One region of the Bacillus sp. M5A3_1b genome, then DNA from elsewhere that is predicted to be linked to it. Evidence: a T-box and tRNA genes for the amino acid it is inferred to sense, from the RefSeq annotation. Region 1 holds a T-box; the other holds one or more tRNA genes.

The links. The T-box of region 1 lies ahead of thrS (threonine--tRNA ligase). A T-box ahead of a tRNA ligase gene usually reads a tRNA of that ligase, here a tRNA-Thr.
Region 2: it has a tRNA-Thr gene. The T-box ahead of thrS (threonine--tRNA ligase) is inferred to sense a tRNA for this amino acid. The anticodon was not compared.

The regions. Positions count from the first base shown of each region.
Region 1 covers NZ_JBKEZY010000010.1:60,961-72,002, forward strand. Annotated here, with positions in the region: gene ACLBWW_RS22930 (hypothetical protein) at 1-202, opposite strand, end outside; gene ACLBWW_RS22935 (hypothetical protein) at 335-679, shown strand; gene ACLBWW_RS22940 (nucleotidyltransferase) at 825-1,643, shown strand; gene ACLBWW_RS22945 (YdbC family protein) at 1,707-2,327, shown strand; gene rluF (23S rRNA pseudouridine(2604) synthase RluF) at 2,511-3,218, shown strand; T-box leader at 3,344-3,567, shown strand; T-box leader at 3,605-3,827, shown strand; gene thrS (threonine--tRNA ligase) at 3,872-5,791, shown strand; gene ACLBWW_RS22960 (DUF2975 domain-containing protein) at 5,917-6,399, opposite strand; gene ACLBWW_RS22965 (ABC transporter ATP-binding protein) at 6,789-7,556, shown strand; gene ACLBWW_RS22970 (FtsX-like permease family protein) at 7,568-9,451, shown strand; gene ACLBWW_RS22975 (alpha/beta fold hydrolase) at 9,726-10,757, shown strand; gene ACLBWW_RS22980 (MFS transporter) at 10,972-11,042, shown strand, end outside.
Region 2 covers NZ_JBKEZY010000001.1:1,131,257-1,142,298, reverse strand. Annotated here, with positions in the region: tRNA gene ACLBWW_RS06150 (tRNA-Thr) at 1-71, shown strand, start outside; tRNA gene ACLBWW_RS06145 (tRNA-His) at 82-157, shown strand; tRNA gene ACLBWW_RS06140 (tRNA-Leu) at 179-259, shown strand; tRNA gene ACLBWW_RS06135 (tRNA-Gly) at 289-363, shown strand; tRNA gene ACLBWW_RS06130 (tRNA-Leu) at 380-468, shown strand; tRNA gene ACLBWW_RS06125 (tRNA-Arg) at 472-545, shown strand; tRNA gene ACLBWW_RS06120 (tRNA-Pro) at 556-629, shown strand; tRNA gene ACLBWW_RS06115 (tRNA-Ala) at 644-716, shown strand; tRNA gene ACLBWW_RS06110 (tRNA-Met) at 737-813, shown strand; tRNA gene ACLBWW_RS06105 (tRNA-Ile) at 818-894, shown strand; tRNA gene ACLBWW_RS06100 (tRNA-Ser) at 912-1,004, shown strand; tRNA gene ACLBWW_RS06095 (tRNA-Met) at 1,032-1,108, shown strand; tRNA gene ACLBWW_RS06090 (tRNA-Asp) at 1,112-1,187, shown strand; tRNA gene ACLBWW_RS06085 (tRNA-Phe) at 1,202-1,277, shown strand; tRNA gene ACLBWW_RS06080 (tRNA-Thr) at 1,292-1,367, shown strand; tRNA gene ACLBWW_RS06075 (tRNA-Lys) at 1,378-1,453, shown strand; tRNA gene ACLBWW_RS06070 (tRNA-Gly) at 1,467-1,537, shown strand; tRNA gene ACLBWW_RS06065 (tRNA-Ile) at 1,548-1,624, shown strand; tRNA gene ACLBWW_RS06060 (tRNA-Asn) at 1,632-1,706, shown strand; tRNA gene ACLBWW_RS06055 (tRNA-Ser) at 1,713-1,803, shown strand; tRNA gene ACLBWW_RS06050 (tRNA-Glu) at 1,809-1,880, shown strand; gene ACLBWW_RS06045 (sigma-70 family RNA polymerase sigma factor) at 2,087-2,617, shown strand; gene ACLBWW_RS06040 (DUF4179 domain-containing protein) at 2,610-3,638, shown strand; gene ACLBWW_RS06035 (L-lactate dehydrogenase) at 4,217-5,161, shown strand; gene ACLBWW_RS06030 (S8 family serine peptidase) at 5,488-9,711, opposite strand; gene ACLBWW_RS06025 (CalY family protein) at 9,744-10,349, opposite strand; gene glgB (1,4-alpha-glucan branching protein GlgB) at 10,821-11,042, shown strand, end outside.

The sequences.
Region 1 (11,042 bases):
AATCTTTTTCGATGATGTCATTATAATTTGTAGTTAATTCATCGATTTTAGGTTGTAATTTAGTTTTGAAAATTTTTGTATCCACTGTTTCTACAGTTGCTTTTTTGTTGTTATTTTTCACATTAGTAACATAGAAAATCGTACCGAAAATGATGAAAATAGAAATAACAACTGTCCATTTAGTAAAAAGAAATTTCTGCAATATGTAACGCCTCCAAAATTTAAAAACTTATAATTATAATATATAACAATAATGTTGTTTCATGTAGAGAAAATAGGTTAGAAATAATTTAAATTATATCTTTTCTATAAACGAATAATTAAAGTTAGTAAGATGATAAAAGAAATATGTGAGAAAAGAGGAATTTTAGTGAAAATGAATAGAAGAAAACTAGTTTCAAATATTTCAATGGCTATGTTATTAATGGGTTTAATTGCATGCATATTTATGAATAAAGAATCTAAAATCAAAGATTTTCCAGTGCCAATGTCAGCAATACATATTAACAATGATAAGGAAGAGGATTATAAATATATAAGTGTAATGCCTATTACAAAGGTAAGTGGATGGGAGAACTTAGGGGAAAACGGGCATACTGTTAGTTTTAAAAAAGTGGAAAGAAAGGTAAAGATATTACATTACCCAGGAGAAATTAGGTATTATATATTTGAAAAATAATTGATAATAAAAGAAATAGGAAGTAAATGATATTGTAGGATTGTTTACTTTCCATCTCTTTTGATTTTTAATTCTGAATTATTTAAATTATAATTACTATGTGTATAGAATAAAATAATATTTAGTATGGAGATGAGATGATAAATTGCCAAGTATAAAAAAGATAGGTCGTTTTTGTCCTACTGATGATGAAGGATATATTATAAATGATGCACATATTGAAAAAGTTCAACCTATATTTATGGAGGTAATACAGGAAATAAAAAATACTTGTTGTGAATTGTTACAGGATGATTTACACAGTGTTTATATAAGAGGCTCAATTCCAAGAGGGATTGGAATTAAAGGTATTGCTGATATAGATGTAATTATATTAGTGCGAAAGGATCCTAAATTAATAGACTTAAGTTGGCGAAAGAAACTAGAAATTAAAATTTTGCAAAAATTCAATTGTATAACAGGAGTGGAATTGAGTTTTTACAGTGAAAAAGAAGTGATAAATTCCAAGAGTTTTTCTTTTATAAGCTTCATGATACAAACACATGGAGTATGTATATTTGGTGAAGATGTAACATTGTCTTTACCTAAATATAAAGTAAGTCAGGAGTTAGCCTATGAACATCTTATTCAATTGGGGAAACAAATTGGACAAGCACGCAAAGAGTTAATACATAATAAAGGCTTGGAAGATATAGCGGATTGTTGTCGTTGGATTATGAAGATAATAATCAGGTCAGGTCTAGCATTGACAATTGAGAGAGAAGGACTTTACTCCAGAGACTTATATCCTGCCTATGAATTATTTAGTAAGCATTTTCCCGAACAAGAAAAAAATATGAGAAAGGCATTACAATATGTAATTGAACCGATAAATGATATAAATGAAATTTTATTATTTTTAAGTACGTTTGGTGAATGGCTGATAGAAAGAGCGGCTGATTTTTTGAATACTATAGATAACTAATAATATTATGTAAACAAAAAGAAGTAGAGAGTGAAATTAATGTAAGGTAAGGGGGAATTAGAAATGCTACTAAAAACAATCTACTGTAAGGTGGAAGAAGAGAAAAAAGAGTTATTTTCAAAAGCACAAGAAAAATGGCAAGCTATACAGCATCTAGATGGATTTCACGGACAATTTGGTGGATGGAATGAAGATGAGGCATGTGTATTCACTTTATGGGAAGATAGAAGGGCTTATCAATCATTTATGAATAGTGCACACGATACCATTTATTTAAATAGTAATCAAGAGGATACGTTTCTTTCATGTGAAATTGAACTATTTCAAACGTTGTATGATATAACTGATACGAGTTTGAAATACGTTGTTACAGAAGGATCATTCGTTAGAGCTGCTATATGTGATGTAAAGGTGGAAAAAGAAAAGTATTTTTTACATAAACAAGAAACAATTTGGAATAAAGGAATGGAAAAAGCAAAAGGGCTGCTAGCTGGAGTTGTTGGGAAGTCTTTAAAAAATGAAAATTGTTACATAGTGTTAACTTATTGGAAAGATGAAATGGCGCATCAAAATTATGTAGAAGAGATTTTCCCAGAGTTGTATAAACTAGCTAATATTCATGAGGATTTAAAAGATATTAGAGGTAAACAAGCTGTATGTAAGGAAGAGTGGCTTGTATATTAAGTGTACAAAACGTGCATAAATGAATGTATAATAAAGATATTTTCTTATAAACGAGTAATTAATAGAAGACGTTATATACCCTTTCATGTTAATATATTTAAGTTATAATAGAAGGCTTACCCTTTTGTATTGTACGGTAGAAGCAGTGTGAGCTTGAATTTTTTTGAAAAGGATGTGCCTAATTTGCGTATCAATAAATTTATTAGTGAAGCTGGAAAAGCGTCTCGACGTGGAGCAGATAAACTAATTAATGAGAGAAGAGTAATTATTAACGGTAAGGTTGCAAAAATTGGTGACCAAGTAAATCCAGGTGATGATGTACGCGTAAATGGAGAGCAACTTCGTATTGCTCGAGATCACGTATATATCGCTTTAAATAAACCAGTAGGTATTACATGTACGAGTGAAAAATCTGTAAAAGGTAATATTATCGATTTAGTGAATCATCCATTACGAATTAGTCACATTGGACGTCTTGATAAAGACTCAGACGGTTTAATTTTATTAACGAATGATGGTGATATTGTAAATGAAATTTTACGTGCTGAAAACAAACATGAAAAAGAATATATCGTTTCAGTAGATAAGCCAATTACACCTGATTTTCTAGAGAAAATGGCAGCTGGTGTGAAAATTTTAGGAACGAAAACGCTTCCTTGTGAGGTAACACAGTTATCAAAATATGAATTCCAAATTATTTTAACTCAAGGGTTGAATCGTCAAATTCGTCGTATGTGTGAAGCTTTAGGTTATCAAGTATACACTTTAAAGCGTACAAGAATTATGAATATAGAATTAAATAATTTACCTGTTGGACAGTGGAGAGATTTATCGAAGAAAGAGAAACGACGTCTATTTTCAGACTTAAATTACGAACCACAAGATTGGTAAAATTGAGAAGAGGAAACCAAAAATTTATTTTTGGTTTCTTTTTTTATTAAATAAAAAATCATTTTTAAACACTTGCAAAAATAAAATGAATAAGATATAGTAAATAACAATTAATGGATGTACTTTTAAAAGCAAAGAAAAGGACACGAGTTATTTTATCCGGTTATACAGAGAAGGAAGGAAAGCTGAGAACTTCCTAACGCAGAAAAATAACTTACCACCTTAGAGCTGCACTAGGGAAATTCAGTATCTAGTGCCGTGTAAGCGACGTTATCGCAAAAGAAGCCATTATGTTTTTTGTGATGGGAATCTGGGTGGAACCACGAATATAAGCATATTCGTCCCTAATTTTTAGGGATGAATATGCTTTTTTGCATTCAATTTCATAATAAGCGAAGAAAAGGACACGAGTTATTTTCCCCGGTTATACAGAGAAGGAAGGAAAGCTGAGAACTTCCTAACGCAGAAAAATAACTTACCACCTTAGAGCTGCACTGGGGAAATTAAGTATCTAGTGCCGTGTAAACGACGTTACCGTAAAAGAAGCCATTGTATATTTACAATGGGAATCTGGGTGGAACCACGGGTAAAAGCACGCTCGTCCCTATTTTAGGGATGAGTGTGCTTTTTATTATGAAATGGAGAGATGAAAAATGAAAGAACAGATGATTGAAATGAAATTTCCGGATGGAAGCGTTAAAGAATTTGTAAAAGGAATTACTTTAGAAGAAATTGCGGGATCCATTAGCAGTAGTTTAAAAAAGAAAGCAGTCGCAGGGAAAGTAAATGATCAGTTATATGATTTACGCCGAAATATTGAAGAAAATGCGGAAGTAGAAATCGTTACTATAGATTCAAATGAAGGGGTAGAAATTGCAAGACACTCTGCGGCACATATTTTAGCGCAAGCTGTAAAGAGGATGCATGGTAATGTAAACCTTGGTGTAGGACCTGTTATTGAAAATGGATTTTATTATGATATGGATCTTCCGAGTAGTGTAAACGTAGAAGATTTACCGGAAATCGAAAAAGAAATGAAAAAAATTATAAATGAAAATATAAAAATAGAGCGAGTTGAGGTTTCACGAGAAGAGGCAAAAAAACTGTTTCAAGAAATGAATGATCACCTGAAATTAGAATTGTTAGAAGCAATTCCTAGTGGGGAAAGTGTAACACTATATAAACAAGGTGAATTTGTAGACTTATGTAGAGGACCTCATTTACCGTCAACAGGCTATTTGAAAGCATTCCAATTAACTCACGTTTCTGGTGCATATTGGCGAGGTGATAGTAACAATCAAGTGCTTCAGCGTATATATGGTGTTGCGTTCTCTTCTCAAAAAGAATTAGAAGATTATTTACATTTCGTTGAAGAAGCAGCAAAAAGAAATCATCGTAAATTAGGTAGTGAGCTGGAGTTATTTATGTTTTCTGAAGAGGCTCCGGGAATGCCATTTTATTTACCGAAAGGACAAATTATTCGTAATGAATTAGAAGCATTTTTAAGAGAAATTCAAAAAGAGTATAAGTATCAAGAAGTACGTACTCCGTTTATGATGAACCAAGAATTATGGGAGAAATCAGGACACTGGGGACATTACAAAGACAACATGTATTTCTCTGAAGTAGACAATAAAAGTTTCGCATTAAAACCAATGAACTGCCCAGGACATATGTTAATGTTCAAAAATAAATTACACTCTTATCGCGAATTGCCAATTCGTATGTGTGAGTTCGGTCAAGTACACCGACACGAATTTAGCGGGGCATTAAATGGATTATTAAGAGTACGTACTTTCTGCCAAGATGATGCTCATTTATTTGTAACTCCAGAACAAATTGAAGATGAAATTAAATCTGTAATGGCGCAAATTGATTATGTTTATAAAACTTTTGGATTCGAATATGAAGTAGAGCTTTCTACTCGTCCAGAAGATTCAATGGGTGATGATAAGTTGTGGGAGCAAGCAGAAGAGGCATTAGAAAATGTATTACATTCATTGAATTATAAATATAGACTAAATGAAGGTGACGGTGCATTTTATGGACCGAAAATCGACTTCCATATTAAAGACGCCTTAAATAGAAGTCATCAGTGCGGGACAATCCAACTAGATTTCCAAATGCCAGAGAAGTTTGATTTAAATTATATAGATGAGAAGAATGAAAAGAGAAGACCAGTTGTCATTCACAGAGCAGTTTTAGGATCTTTAGACCGTTTCTTAGCGATATTAATTGAGCACTTTGGAGGCGCGTTCCCGGCATGGGTGGCACCGGTTCAAGTGAAGGTCATTCCAGTTTCGAATGCAGTCCATGTACAATACGCAGATGAGATTGCGGATAAATTAGCACAAGCTGGCATTCGTGTTGAAAGAGATGTACGAGATGAAAAGTTAGGATATAAAATAAGAGAAGCACAAATGCAAAAAGTTCCTTATGTTCTTGTTATTGGGGATAAGGAAATGGAGAACGGATCTGTAAATGTACGTAAATACGGTGAAGACCAGTCAGAAGTTATTGAACTAAATGGGTTTGTGGAGAGTATAAAAGAGGAAATAAAAAATAAGAAATAGAGATTGATAATAAAATACACCATTAACATGTATTACTGAATTTAAACTCATTAAAGAACCATAATAAATGATGAAGGGATAGCTTAATCGCTATTCCTTCATCATTTATTGCCATATACTTCACTTCATACCGTTAAATCATTTTCTGATTTTATATTAATGGCTTCTTGTAAGAGCTTTTGGAGAACTGCAGCAAAAACAGCAATCACGATAGAGGAGAAAATAATGATCAATCCAATTGGTATAAAACTTGGAGGATCAATTTTTTTTGCCATAAGATAGTAAAGTGGTATACCTAGTATGTATATGGTACCGATAGTGAGGGCACAGTATTTTATATTTTTTAAAGCCTTTACTGATAATACCGAGAACGCTTTGTTCTTATCAATATAACTTAAAAGTTTAAAAACTTGATACAGAGCGAAGTAAAAAGGTATCGTCGCTGCGTACATATCGATTAAAACGAGAGATTTCATATAAGCAATAGCTGGATACAATTCTCCAGCGAAATTCCCGATTTTAGGAATTACAAATATGCACAATGCAAGTACTACTATACCTATAAAAACAATAGCTAGTTTTAAAAAGAGTGTTGAAACTTGTTTCATAAAAAGCACCTCGTTTATTTAATGACAACATGATTTTATCATATGATTTATCGTTTTAAAATAAAATTATATTGCTTTTTAACTTATTATTATTGTTATTTATGTATCCTATTAATTTTGATAAAAATAAAAAACTAGCTCATTACAAAGGAATCCGCCTTATGAAATGGTCTGTAATATTTTTTACCTTACAAAAATGTAAGGTAAATGTAAGCGAAATCGAAGGAACGAGTTTTAGAAAAGTGAGAATATGTAATAGGAAAAAGGTTTACGTAACTCGTGTAATCCTTTCTGATTGAAAAATTTAAAAATTATTAAGGATTTACATGAGAAAAAGATAAGAAATATGTGAGAAATTAATTTTACACAAAAGGGATGGAGTGAAAGAGATGTCAACAAATGTAGTTACTGTAGAACGTGTAGAAAAAACGTATGGGAAAAGAAATGAGAATCAGTCAAAAGCGTTAAGGGGTGTGTCATTAAGTATTAAAGAAGGGGAATTCGTCGGGATTATGGGTCCTTCTGGATCTGGAAAAACGACTTTACTTAATGTGATTAGTACATTGGATCAAGCAACGGGTGGCAGTGTGACAATAGCTGGTACAAATATTACTTCTATGAAGGGGAATGCATTATCTGATTTTCGATCTCAAAAATTAGGGTTCATTTTTCAAGATTTTAACTTACTAGAAAACTTATCAATTTATGAAAATATCGCTTTACCACTTTCTCTGCAAGGCGTACCTTCAAGTGAGATTACGGGGAAGGTAAATGAGGTTGCAAAGAAATTAGGGATTACTGAAATTTTAACAAAATATCCAACTGCTGTTTCTGGTGGACAAAAGCAAAGAACGGCGGCAGCACGAGCTTTAGTACATAATCCAGCAATCGTATTAGCAGATGAACCGACTGGTGCGCTTGATAGTAAAAATGCAAAAAGCTTATTAGAAGCGATGCAAGATTTACATGAAAATCACAATGTAAGTATTTTGATGGTTACACACGATGCATTTAGTGCGAGTTATTGTGAGCGTATTTTATTTATTCAAGACGGCCTTCTTTATAAAGAGTTAACGCGTCAAGGAACGCGAGAAAATTTCTATCAAGACATTTTAGGCGTGCTCGCTCATATGGGCTCAGCTGCTGAGTCTAAGTAGGGGGCGAGACTATGTTATTCAAATTATCACGTCATAGTATGAAAAAGATGTTAAAAGATTATATGGTTTTACTTATTGGTCTCGTTATTAGTATTAGTATTTTCTACATGTTCCAAACGATGGCGATGAATAGTGAATTTACGAAGGATAATAGTCTTATTAGTAGTATTAGACTCGTATTCTGGGTAGGTGCCATACTATTATCGTTCATTACTGTATTTTATATTATATATGCCAATTCTTTCTTACTCACATTAAGAAGAAAAGAACTCGGTATGTACATGATGCTCGGTGCGAAAAAGAAAAAAGTAGCACAGTTATTATTTATTGAAACATTCGGTATGGGGATTGTCAGTATTATTATCGGGATCTTAGTGGGGATGTTGCTTGCAAGTGTAGCAGGAAACTTTTTAATGAATGGTATGGAAATTTCAGCGAAAGGTAGTTATTCATCTGTATATACACCAGCAATCTTAGTTACAGCTATTTTCTTCTTAATACTATTTTTTATTACTGGTTTAATGAATAGCATCCGGTTATTACGTAAAACAGAATTGGAGTTAATTCGTGAAGATGAAACACTAGATGAAGTAAAGAAAAGTAAAACTCGCATTATTATAATGACGGTACTTGGTATATTGCTAGTAAGTATAGGATACTACTTTATGATCAATGTAAAAATATATGCTGAATTAGGCTTTATAATAGCGACAATCGTTACAACTCTTGGAACATATTTTATCTTTAGTTCATTGCTCCCATTTTTTGTGATGAAAATTAAAGGGAATAAAAAACGAAATGAAACGGGCTTAAATAGTTTTACATATGCACAGCTACGCTTTCGAGTAAATAGCTTATCGAGAGTACTAGGTACAGTAGCGATGTTAATTGCATTAGGCGCAGGGGCAATGACGGCAGGTATGGCGTTTCAAAAAAATGTAGGTATTATGACAGACTTCTCTCGTGTATATGATGTCGTAATTCATGATCCAAATGATCAAGATAAAGCAGCCTTAAAAGAAATGGAAATTGTGGAAGAAAGCAAGTATAAATATAAAGTAGATGGAGAAGCGGTGTATTACTTACGTAACGACTTAACGGCGAAACCACCACTCGTTTCCGACCACTTTGATACAAAAACTTTAAAAGAGCCAGCTCGAAAACGTGTGGCTGAACCTTTAACTGAACCTGTTTATTCTGCTTTGGAAGCTCCCGAAGCAGCCAATAAACTTCCTCGTATGCCAAGGGATTGGGAAGATGCGGTTGTAAGAGAAATACAAATTACACATAATCAATTTAACGGAAAACCGGTAAGAATTGCTGATGAAGAACACTACAAAGCAGTTCAAGGAACGGAACATAGTGTAACATTAGCAAAAGTAGATGATATGAAAAAATATAAACCGTTGTTAATTGAAATAGACAAGAGACAAAAAGAACAAATTGAAAAAACAACAGGTACAAAAGTAGACTTATTTACAAAAATGACAATTTATCAGTTTATGAACAGTTTCATGAGTGGAACAATGTTTATGGGATTTTTCCTCGGAATTGCGTTTTTAGCAATGATGGCAAGTTCACTAATGTTCAAAATATTAACAGGTGCTTCTCGTGATGTACGCCGTTATGAAATGTTACGAAAAATCGGTGTGAGACGTAGTATGTTAACGAAAAGTATTTATAAAGAAATTTCATATTTATTTATCTTCCCAGCAATTATTGGAATTTCCCACGTGTTAGTAGGGCTTAACTTATTCAGCTTTATATTAGTTGACCCGTTTGTGAAGGTATGGGTGCCGATAGGGATTTTCTTAGTCATTTATTTCATCTATTACTGGATTACTGTCCAGCTTTATAAAGGTATGGTAATGCCGAAAGAAGAGGTTGCGAAATAGTTAAAGGAAAAAAGTCTTTGTTTTGAAAACAAGGGCTTTTTTCTTTATTTTTAATACATTTTGACTGAGTCTTTCTATAAAGTTTATATTTGAAAATTAAGAAAATATTAAGAGTTTATATAGGGGAAAATTAAGAAGTGTATGGGATATTAAAAATGTGCAAACGAGCAAGATGAAATTAGAGAGAGAAATTGTTATATATTCATATTATTTTGAGGGAGTTTTACAGAATTAAATTGATGTTTTTATAAATTTAAAAGAAAGGATACTACTTATGAAGAAGATAAAAAAATTAATAAAACTTATTGGTGCCATCACTACACTATTATTAATCGTAGCACTAATATTTCCTACATGGACCTCGCAAATAAAAGGGAAAAACAGTATAAGTACATTAGAGCAAGTAGAGATAAATGGAAGTGATCATGAAATTATGATACGCGGAAAAGATAAGAACAATCCGGTTATTATTTTTGTACATGGTGGACCAGGTACTTCAGAAATACCATATGCGCAAAAATACCAAAACTTATTGGAAGAGAAATTCACAGTTGTTAATTACGATCAAAGAGCGAGTGGGAAGTCGTATCATTTCTTTGAAGACTATTCGAACCTTACATCAGATCTTCTTGTAGAAGATTTATTAGCTATGACAGATTATGTTTCAAAACATCTTGGTAAAGAAAAAGTAATATTGGTTGGTCATTCTTACGGTACATATATCGGAATGCAAGCTGCCAATAAAGCCCCTGAAAAATATGAAGCATATGTTGGCATAGGGCAAATGAGTGATACAGTAGAAAGTGAAATGGATAGTTTAAACTATGTGATTGAACAGGCACAAAGTGCTGGGAATACAGATGAGGTTGCCTATTTAAATGAGTTGACTGAAAAAATTAAAAATGGCGATACATACACTCCGAGGAATTATGTTGCAAAATATGGTGGAACATTAAGACTCATTGAAAATCCAGATGGTGATAATATTGGGATGCTACTCAGTAATGAATATAACTTTTTAGATGTAATTCGTTATAACGTTGGATTATCACATTCTCAAACTGTCTTATTAGAAAAGGATTTAAAGAATCCATTGCCTACTAAGGTGAATAAAGTGAAGCTACCGCTTTATTTCCTTATGGGGAAATATGACTATAACACTTCATATCATGCAGCAAAAACATATTTTGATATGATTGAAGCGAATCAAAAAAAATTCATTACTTTTGAAAAGTCAGCTCATTATCCGCAATTTGAAGAGAAAGAAAAATTTTATAATTGGATGTGTGATACATTCATAAAATAAATAAAGTATATCCGAACTTTAGAAAATTAAAATAGTTAGCGAGACGTATAAAGATATTTAGATGCATAGTATTAACTGAAGCGAAGTTAAATAAAAAGACTCTTGATAAAAAACAAGAGTCTTTTTAATATTGTTCTCTATACAGAAGGAAAAGATTGGATAATGGTCGAAAAATATAGTATAACTTCCGAGAAATGACTGGAAAAATAAAATTTTGTCGAGAGAAAGGGTTAGAAGTATGAAAGAAATGCTACAGTTATTTCGCAACAAAGTGTATACACGTTT
Region 2 (11,042 bases), on a different contig from region 1:
CTTAGCTCAATTGGTAGAGCAACTGACTTGTAATCAGTAGGTTGGGGGTTCAAGTCCTCTAGTCGGCACCAGAAAATCATGGCGGTTGTGGCGAAGTGGTTAACGCACCGGATTGTGGCTCCGGCATTCGTGGGTTCGATTCCCATCAGTCGCCCCATTTTTCTTTAAAAATTAATATGCGGGTGTGGCGGAACTGGCAGACGCACTAGACTTAGGATCTAGCGCCTTTGGCGTGGGGGTTCGACTCCCTTCACCCGCACTTTTAATAAAATAACTCATACATGTCTTGCGGAAGTAGTTCAGTGGTAGAATACAACCTTGCCAAGGTTGGGGTCGCGGGTTCGAATCCCGTCTTCCGCTCCAATTTTCAATATGACATGCCGGGGTGGCGGAACAGGCAGACGCACAGGACTTAAAATCCTGCGGTGGGTGACCACCGTGCGGGTTCGACCCCCGCCCTCGGCACCATATGCGCCCGTAGCTCAATTGGATAGAGCGTTTGACTACGGATCAAGAGGTTAGGGGTTCGACTCCTCTCGGGCGCGCTTTTATTAACGGGAAGTGGCTCAGCTTGGTAGAGCACCTGGTTTGGGACCAGGGGGTCGCAGGTTCAAATCCTGTCTTCCCGATTTTCCAAAAACACGGGGCCTTAGCTCAGCTGGGAGAGCGCCTGCCTTGCACGCAGGAGGTCAGCGGTTCGATCCCGCTAGGCTCCACTTATTTTAATATATTTTATGGCGGTGTAGCTCAGCTGGCTAGAGCGTACGGTTCATACCCGTGAGGTCGGGGGTTCGATCCCCTCCGCCGCTACCATAAAGGACCTTTAGCTCAGCTGGTTAGAGCAGACGGCTCATAACCGTCCGGTCGTAGGTTCGAGTCCTACAAGGTCCACCACTAAAGCTTTATATCTCGGAGGTATACCCAAGTTCGGCTGAAGGGATCGGTCTTGAAAACCGACAGGCGGCGAGAGTCGCGCGGGGGTTCGAATCCCTCTACCTCCTCCATTTTTTCTAAATTAAATATTTTATCATCGCGGGGTGGAGCAGCACGGTAGCTCGTCGGGCTCATAACCCGAAGGTCGCAGGTTCAAATCCTGTCCCCGCAACCAAATGGTCCCGTGGTGTAGTGGTTAACATGCCTGCCTGTCACGCAGGAGATCGCCGGTTCGACCCCGGTCGGGACCGCCATTTTTTTACATAAAGGCTCGGTAGCTCAGTCGGTAGAGCAGAGGACTGAAAATCCTCGTGTCGGCGGTTCGATTCCGTCCCGAGCCACCATTTTGAAGTCGCAAGCCGACTTAGCTCAACTGGTAGAGCAACTGACTTGTAATCAGTAGGTTGGGGGTTCAAGTCCTCTAGTCGGCACCACTTTCAAAATGAGCCATTAGCTCAGTTGGTAGAGCATCTGACTTTTAATCAGAGGGTCGAAGGTTCGAATCCTTCATGGCTCACCATTTACAATTTAATGCGGGTGTAGTTTAGTGGTAAAACAAGAGCCTTCCAAGCTCTGGTCGAGAGTTCGATTCTCTTCACCCGCTTTTCAATTATGGGCCTATAGCTCAGCTGGTTAGAGCGCACGCCTGATAAGCGTGAGGTCGATGGTTCGAGTCCATTTAGGCCCACCATAATTATTCCGCAGTAGCTCAGTGGTAGAGCTATCGGCTGTTAACCGATCGGTCGTAGGTTCGAGTCCTACCTGCGGAGCCATATTATAGAGAAGTACCCAAGTGGCTCAAGGGGCTCCCCTGCTAAGGGAGTAGATCGCGAACGCGGTGCGAGGGTTCGAATCCCTTCTTCTCTGCCAGAATTGGCCCGTTGGTCAAGTGGTTAAGACACCGCCCTTTCACGGCGGTAACACGGGTTCGAATCCCGTACGGGTCATACTAAAAGAGATAGCATAATCTGCTATCTCTTTTTTGTTTTGTAAAAGCGGACTTTGGATAGTCTGCTTTTTTTATGGATTTTTTGTGGCATTAGTGCTTGATAGTAATCATTGCAATAAGTTGTAGGAGATATATATACACTTATTTTTGCAACCTTTTTATTCTCTCATTCGACTATATTAGTAAAGGGAGGAAGAAATAAAAATGGACATAGCCTATCTAGTAAAACAAGCGACAAGAGGAAATGATCAAGCATTTGAACAACTTATTACTTTTGTTCGCCCAAAACTATATCGAACAGCTTATTCTTATGTAAGAAATGAACAAGATGCACTGGATATATACCAAGAAACAATTTATGAAGCATATCTTTCATTGAGAAAGTTAAAAAAGCCGGAGAAATTTCAAAGTTGGATTACTAAAATTCTTGTTTTTAAATCCATTGATTTTGTAAGAAAATCCTCTAGACAACTTGTTGCGAATGATGAAATGTTTTCTAATTTATGTGCAGAAGAGAGCATGAATAAATTAGAGCAATCGTTGGATTTAATCGAGGCATTTAATTTCTTAGATCCTACTTACAAAACTATTATTGTATTAAGGTATTATCACGATTTATCTATTAAGGAAATTGCTGAGGTTCTTAATTCTCCAGAAGGAACGGTAAAATCTCAATTACATCGAGCAAAGCAAGCTTTACGCCCCATTTTAAAGGAGGGATATAGTTATGAATAAAGAAGAATTTAATCACCATATCAATGATATTCCTATACCAGAAGACAGGTTAATTCAAAGAGAAAAAACAGCCATTCTTCAAGCTAAGAAAAATCAATACCGTAGAACCAAAACAATCAAGTATTCTAGTCTTGTTGCTTGTGGAATATGTGTTTCTCTCTTAGGTTTTGGATTCATTTCTCCTACTATGGCAAAGACATTATCGAGTGTTCCAGTTATAGGCCCCATTTATGCGCAATTTAATGATATTGCTTCTGATAAAATTGAAAAGGATGAGCTTGCTACATCAATTGAAAGACAAGATAACCATAGTGGTTTAACGATGAATGTGAAAGAAGCTGTTTACGATGGTGGACGTTTAGTGATCACAGTTGAATACAAAGGAGAAAATACTATTTCAAATACCAATGAAGAGAAAGCTGGACTTAGTTATGTAACCATTAATGGGAAAGAAGTCAGATCTGCAATTGGTTCTACTTCACAGAAATCAAAAGAAGGAAACACCATTATCGAGCAGCATGAATTTACTCTGGCTAATTACGGTGAATTTGGTGATAAAATTGATGTTTCCGTCCATGGGGAAGATTTATTTGGAAAAACAGGAACATGGAACGTAGCATTTCCTCTCACAAAAGTTGAAGGTGAGATTCATAAATTCACTCCTAATATAAAAACATTAACGAAAGATAATTTATATGCATTAACAGTAAATCAAGTAACCTTTTCTTCACTTTCAACGAGGATTGATTTGACCTTTGATTATCCAAAAGAAATGGAAGTTAATGATAGCTGGCCAGCACTTGATTATACAGTTACTGATGATAAAGGAAAAATCTACGAAGGAGTCAGCTTGCAAGTTGGTAGTACGGGACTATATGGACACCATATTGTTTTAGCTCTTCCGCCGATGGATAATCCTCCAAAATCCTTAACAATTGAGCCCGCGTATCTTAATGGTCTAAATGATACATTAAAAAATGGAGGTGCTGAAGATTTAAAAACGACTGTGTTGCTACAATAATTAAAGAGCTTTGCTAGGTTCACATGTTTATTGACTGTTAATAAGTGACGGTATGTTAATTTGACGTGTATGGAAAAAACATCGCTGTCCAGCTAAGATAAATTTGTATCCGTATAATCAAAAAACGCTATTCTTTTGTAGAAATATACAGAAAGGATGGCGTTTTTAATGCTGTTATTATTGTCGAGTTTTGTCGGTAAGTCGATATATTGCAAAAATCGCTGATATAATTTGAGTTACGGTCGATATATTCTAAAAATCGCTGATATATTTGGAGTTACGATCGATATATTCTAAAAATCGCCGGTATAATTTCACTTACCGACAAAAACCACAAGAAGAACCCTTTCACAATCTAAAGAAAACACCTAATTTGGTATGGATTCCACACCTATTCCAATAACTTTACACTCTATGTGAAAAAGTTCACAAATAGGTCATAATTTGTGAAGTAATTCACAATTATACGTGCTACAATATGAATGTAAAGAAGTTAAACAACATTAAATTAGTATTTTAATTAATTACTTAAACAATCATAAAAAAATAGATGTGAACAATAGAGAGGGGAAATTACCATGAAAAAAGGTATCAATCGTGTAGTATTAGTAGGAACAGGAGCTGTAGGTTGTAGTTACGCTTACTCAATGATCAACCAAGGTGTAGCTGAAGAATTCGTATTAGTAGATGTTAATGAAGCAAAAGCAGAAGGGGAAGCAATGGACTTAAGCCATGCGGTACCATTCTCTCCATCACCAACAAAAGTTTGGAGCGGTAGCTATGCAGATTGTAAAGATGCAGATCTAGTTGTTATCACTGCTGGATTACCACAAAAGCCAGGTGAAACTCGTTTAGACTTAGTTGAGAAAAATACAAAGATCTTTAAACAAATCGTGCGCGGCATTATGGATAGCGGGTTCGATGGAATTTTCTTAATCGCTACAAACCCAGTTGATATTTTAACTTACGTAACTTGGAAAGAATCTGGTTTACCAAAAGAGCGTGTAATCGGTTCTGGTACTACTTTAGACTCTGCTCGTTTCCGTTACATGTTAGGTGACTACTTAGATGTAGATCCACGTAACGTTCATGCTTACATCGTTGGTGAGCACGGTGACACTGAACTTCCAGTATGGAGCCACGCTACTGTAGGTGTACAAAAGTTAGAAACAATCTTAGCTAACAACGAGCAGTACAAACAAGAAGACTTAGATAAAATCTTCGAAAATGTACGCGATGCAGCTTATCATATCATCGAACGTAAAGGTGCAACTTACTACGGAATCGGTATGTCACTACTTCGTGTAACTAAAGCAATCTTAAGCAACGAGAACAGCGTATTAACTGTATCGGCATACCTTGAAGGTCAATATGGTGAGAAAGATGCTTTCGTAGGTGTTCCAGCTGTTATTAACCGCGAAGGTGTACGTGAAATCGTAGAACTTGAGCTAAATGAAGAAGAAAAAGCGAAATTCGCTCATTCTGTAAAAGTATTAAAAGAAACAATGGCACCAGTACTATAATAATTGCTAAATAATTCAGAGGCGGGAAACTGCTTCCTACCTCTGAGTTTTTATATAATTTAATATAAATTCCTTTTCCGGTTTCCCTTGTATATCCCCAATATACCCCTTTTGCTGGATAAGGGTCGTTTATAGAAAAGAGCACTCTACTTTATATAGAGTGCTCTTTATTATCCCGCTATTTGCCGGGCAGTAAGATCCCCACCTCAAAATGCAGCGAAAGCAACGAAGTTAGTTTGGTGATCAACTGCTCGTAAAAGCCCGATTGGTGAGGGCTAATAATCAGTGGGGGATGAACACCCCCCACTGATTAAAGTTTCACTTTATCATTTTTTAGGTGTTAATCCTAATTTCTTTAAAATATCTGCCAGTGTACCGCTTTTTGATTTTTCAACAGGTATTTGTGATTTAGATGCATCCGGTCCTTTTTTCAAGAAGTTCTTTTCAACGAAACGAATATCTTTTTCGTCGACAATGCCATCTTTGTTAAGGTCGCCGTCTTTTACAGATAGTCCTTTTTTACCATAGTTGCTAGCGATAATTTCAGCATCTTTTATATCAATTACTTTATCTCCATTTACATCACCGGCAAGATTTTCATCAGGTCGTGCATAATAATATTGGCCAAGCAGCTTACCATCTTTTTCAGTACCTAATTTCGTTGTTAGTCGGCTTGTTAAATGCCCTGGAACCTCCACGTATAAGTTATAATCACGTTTATTAACAGGAAGTCCATTTAGTTTAAAGTAACCGTATTTATCAAGTGAGCCTTCAAACTTATGACGGTAAGAATCCGTTGCATATACTTTTACACCAAGCTTTGTATAATCGAATTTCTCATCTAAATATCCACGTTCATTTAAGAATGCACCAGGTTTAATATTTCCTTCTACTTTTGAGTTTAAAGACATAACTGAGAATGTTTGATCTTGAAGGACACGCATTCTATTTGGCTCTGATTCACCTTGTTTCCAGTAAGCAAACACTGCTAAATCTAATTGAGCATTTGCTTCATAAAATTCATCATTTTCTACTTTGAAAGTTACATCAATGAACGGGAAATCACCATCTAATCCGCCGAAGTTTTTATCATCAATAGCCCCGCCTACTGTAACAGAACCTTCTTCTAGTTTCGGTTCATTTACTTTTGCTGTTACCCCTTTTTCGGAAAGGAGCTTTTCAAAAGCAGGATTCAATTTCGCATTTGCAAATTTGAAGTTTTTCTCTAGGAATTCTACGTTAAATTCTCCAGACACAAATTGTTTTACATGTTTGGCGTTTAGCGTCACAGTGAATTCATCATCTTTATATAATTCCTTTTTATCGTAACTAGCTTTTGCATATTGAGCGCCTTGCGGGATAAACCAATAGTTATTTACACCGCTCGGGTAGTCAGGACCTGCAGTTGCATAATCGAAAATATATACGCCTGTATTCATTGGGCCTTCCACCTTAAAGGATTCAGGAGTAATGCCAACTTTAAAGTCACCATTTGCATTAATAGGCAAAAACTTATGCAAGTATGGAGAATAATCATAGTACATAACACCGTTCGCTTCTTGCGTAATGTTAAATCCTTTTCCTTTTAAGTAGTCAACGTTAGAATCATATACATTTCCTTTAATCCATAGTGCTTTTTTACCGTCTTCTACTGTATAGTTTTCTTCATTTAATTCATAAATACCAGGCTGTAATCCAGTTAATTTCACTTCTGGCGGTGTATTATCAATTACGACATAATCGCCTTTCACACGTGCTTTTCCGGCTTTATCATAGCCAACAAATTCAATTGTGTAATCACCTTCTGGTAAGTCGATTTTCTCATCACCAATTGGTTTTGCAGGATCATTTGTAAAAGGATACACTCTGCCGTTAAAGAATGAATCTAAGTAGTAATACACGTCCGTTTTTAGTCCACTCGTGTTTAACGTTCCGATGAAGCCGAGAGCCTTATTTGTTTTCGAATCTTTCACGATAAGATCTAACGTCTCCAGTTCGCTATTTAATTGGAATGCCCCGTGCAAATACGATTCACGGTATGGATTGAATGTAGATGTATCAGTTGAGATTGTTTTTCTTGATAACAGTGCATTTTCAATACCAGGCTCTGATACACGAATAGAGAACGGAATTTGATACGTTTCTTCTTTATTTTTCGTGTTTGTAATATGGATGTATCCTTCATATCGGCCTTGCTTTGCACCAGCTGGAATATTAATTTTTGCTTCAATTTCATCTGATTTGCCGGCATCAATCGTAATTGTTTCAGCAGTAGAAACTTTTACACCGTTTGCGGCAGCATCGTTAATAGCAGAAGATGCTGGTGTATAAGAAATTTCTGTTTTAAATTCTTTCTTCTCTTGTTTATTGCGATTTTTAACTTTAATTTTTCGTTTTTGTTCAAGAGATTCCCCGTCTTTTTGATAGTACTTACCGAATGCAATGGATCCAGTTTCTTCAGGTACTTCAATCACTTCATCATTTACAATTGTTTTTGTCGTATCTAACACTTTAAAACTTGTTTCCGTATGAACAGAGTTATAAGCATCTACTCGTCCAGCTCCCACTTCATATACGGAATACTTTTCTTTTAAATCATCAGCTGTGTTCATAAGAGATGCTTTTACATCGAATGGAGAGTATTCTGGATGTTCTTGTAAAATAAGAGCAGCAACGCCAGCGATATGAGGAGATGCCATGGATGTTCCTTGCATACGTTCATAGGAAACATCGTAGTTTTCGCCCTCTTGTGGGTCGTTAATATATTCAGGTACTGTTGAAAGTACCGCAACACCAGGTGCTGTAATATCCGGTTTAATATCATCATTTGATGTAACAGGGCCGCGTGAGCTAAAGTCTGCAAGATGATCGCCTTCTGTTTGAATGTAATTGATTTCATCGAAAGTAAAGGATGTATTACCTTGTTCGATTTGAGCTTTTAGTTTTTCACCATCTTCTTTCGTTAGGCGGAATGCTGGAATGTATTTTGTGCTTTCGCCAACGTAGAAAGGGATTTCTCCGTCCACATTGTTATAAATAATAACTGCTTTTGCACCAGCTTGTTTCGCATTCGCGATTTTTTCATCAAATGAGAGTGTACCACGTGCAACGAGAGCAATTTTTCCTTTTACATCTTTTTTACTAAATTCGTCAGGCGTACCGATTCCGACAGATTCAATAGGTAAGGATTGTCCTTTGAAATCTTCTATTTTATCAGTGAAGTTTTTGCCGAATAAAATTAGGTTAGGGAATTGTAATTGTCCAGCATGACTTGATAATTTCGGTAAGGAAATAGAGCTATCACTTGCTCCAACTGTAATAGCAAATGGAGAAGCACCTGGTGATCCGAGTGTCGCTGGATTTGGACCAGAGTTCCCAGCAGCAACGACTGTAACAACACCAGAAAGCATCGCATTATTAACAGCGATAGACGTTGGATCAAGCGGATTGTTGTTATCGTCACCTAACGATAAGTTAATGACGTTCATACCGTCAGAAATAGATTTATCAATTGCAGCGATAATACCAGAACTATCTCCGCTTCCGTAAGGACCGAGTACACGATAGTTATACAGTTCAATGTCAGGTGCAACACCTTTTACAGCTGAATCTGATTTGTTTTTCTTTTGCGCAGAAACGATACCTGCTACGTGAGTACCATGCGCAGTGTAGAAGGAAGAACCACGATCATCAAATTCAGGAGCACCAGATTGTTGCCACTCTGCATACGTAGTCTCCATCGGATCTGCATCGTTATTAATAAAGTCCCAACCTTTTACAGAGTTTGGGTCTATTTTGCTAGAGTCCTCGCCATTTTTTGCACGGTATCCTTTATAAACATCTTTTAAGTCAGGATGATTGTAATCAATACCTGTATCTAATACACCAACTTTAATTCCTTTTCCAGTAATGCCCTCGCTATGTAACTTATCGACTCCAATTTGTGGAATGCTATCTGTTAGTTTTTGAGGTGCTTTCTGCTCTGCTTGTTTCGGTAAATTTAATTTCACTTCGTAATCTTTCCAAATACGCTTTACAACGCCAATTCGTAACAATTCTTCCACTGTATTTGCAGGTAACGTTAGAGCAACCCCATTTATAGCATGCTTATAAGAACGTTTAATTTGTACAGACTGGAAATTCCCTGATTTTACTGATGAGCTGAATTGATAAAGACGTTTGAGTCCTTTTTGGAATTCCTCATGTTCTTGATCAATACGTGCTTTTATATTTTCAGGAGCAGCTTGTAATCCTTTTTCTTTTTGTTTTAATTCATTAATCTTTACTGGAGCCGTTTGAAATTCTACAATGATATTTACTGGTTCGGAACTACTCGTATTAATATCTGGGGAAATAGTAAAACCAGGATTGGCATCTAACGTTTGTAATGCTTGGCGCTGTTCTTTAGAAAGTTTTGATAGTAAAGACTGGGCGTTTGAAGAGTCAATTTGGTTAATAGGGTTTTCAGCAAGTACATTGAACGGAAGGGTAGTTGAAAATAGAACACCAGCCGTTACAATTCCGGTAACAAAACGATTTTTCTTTTTCATATATAGGCCTCCGATAATTTATATTTTAAAAATTATTTCTCCACGCCTGGTGTTTGTTCTGCATGGAATGTCCAGTTTAGCTGCAGGGAATCACCTTGGAATTTATTTTGATCTTGGTCGTTGTCTTCAAAGGAGAAGAGAACGTGTAAATAATCTGTTTCACCAGATTTAATACCATCTATTAAGTTATGACGTTCTAGAGAAGTAGCTACATCCTCCGGTTTCATAGTTTTTAATTCTGATAGTTTTGTTTCCCACAAAATTTCATGATCATCGTTTGGATTAGATGGCTTTCCATCATTCACTAAAAATTTGACGGTGATGTGATCACCTAAATCTTCACCAGCATTATTTTGCTTTGCATCTGTAACCTCATAGGATGTTTCAAGTGCTACTTTTGCAATATCTAATGTTCCTTTGTTTTCAAGCTTGAAATTTCTTTCAATCAAATCACCTGGTTTTAAATCTTTCACATTAACAATTACGCTTGGGTTAATAGAAAGATCTAGTGTACCAGCTTGAAATGAGTTACTAGATGTTTCAGAATCACTGAAATAGGCGAATACACCGCCGAATGTAAGGGATAAGCCAAGCGTTGCTGTGACAACTCCCATTCCAACTTTTTGTTTTAATGACATAAGAAAGCCCCTTAATATAATTTTTTATCGAACTTTCGCCTGGAGCATGGATAGAGTAAACATAGTGTTTCAGTATGAATTATAGTTGCGAAGGTTCTATGTTCTTTATTGAGAACAAGTATATGCTTATGAATTTTCCATTTCAATAAAATTGTGACGAAAAATGTTGAGAAACATTTTTTTATGACAGATTATTTTGTTACGATTTTAAATGATAACTAGCGAGTAAAATAGGATAAATCTAATGAAATAAAGGTTGAGAAATAAATAATAGGATGAAAGACTAGTAGAGAATGAAGCGTTTGCAATGAATATTCGTCAAAATTCGATATTTTACACAATAAATTTGAATATTTTAAGCGGAATTAAAGAAAAAAACGAATATTTTTAAAAAAATAACAAGGATATTTCAGTTTTTCGCAGAAATGATAAAGAGTAAAAAATTTCTGTCATCTTAGTGAGGTGAACATATTGGATGTAATAAATTGTGAAGAAGTGAAACGAGATGAGTTTCATACAGAAAAGTACTATGACAGTTATAACATCTTTGGGGCACATATTGTGACGGAAGATGGGATGCGAGGTGTACGATTCACAGTATGGGCTCCTCATGCGAAAGCAATGAGTGTTGTTGGAGATTTTAATGAATGGGATTATGAGCAACATAAGATGCTACAAGTGACAGAAGAGGGG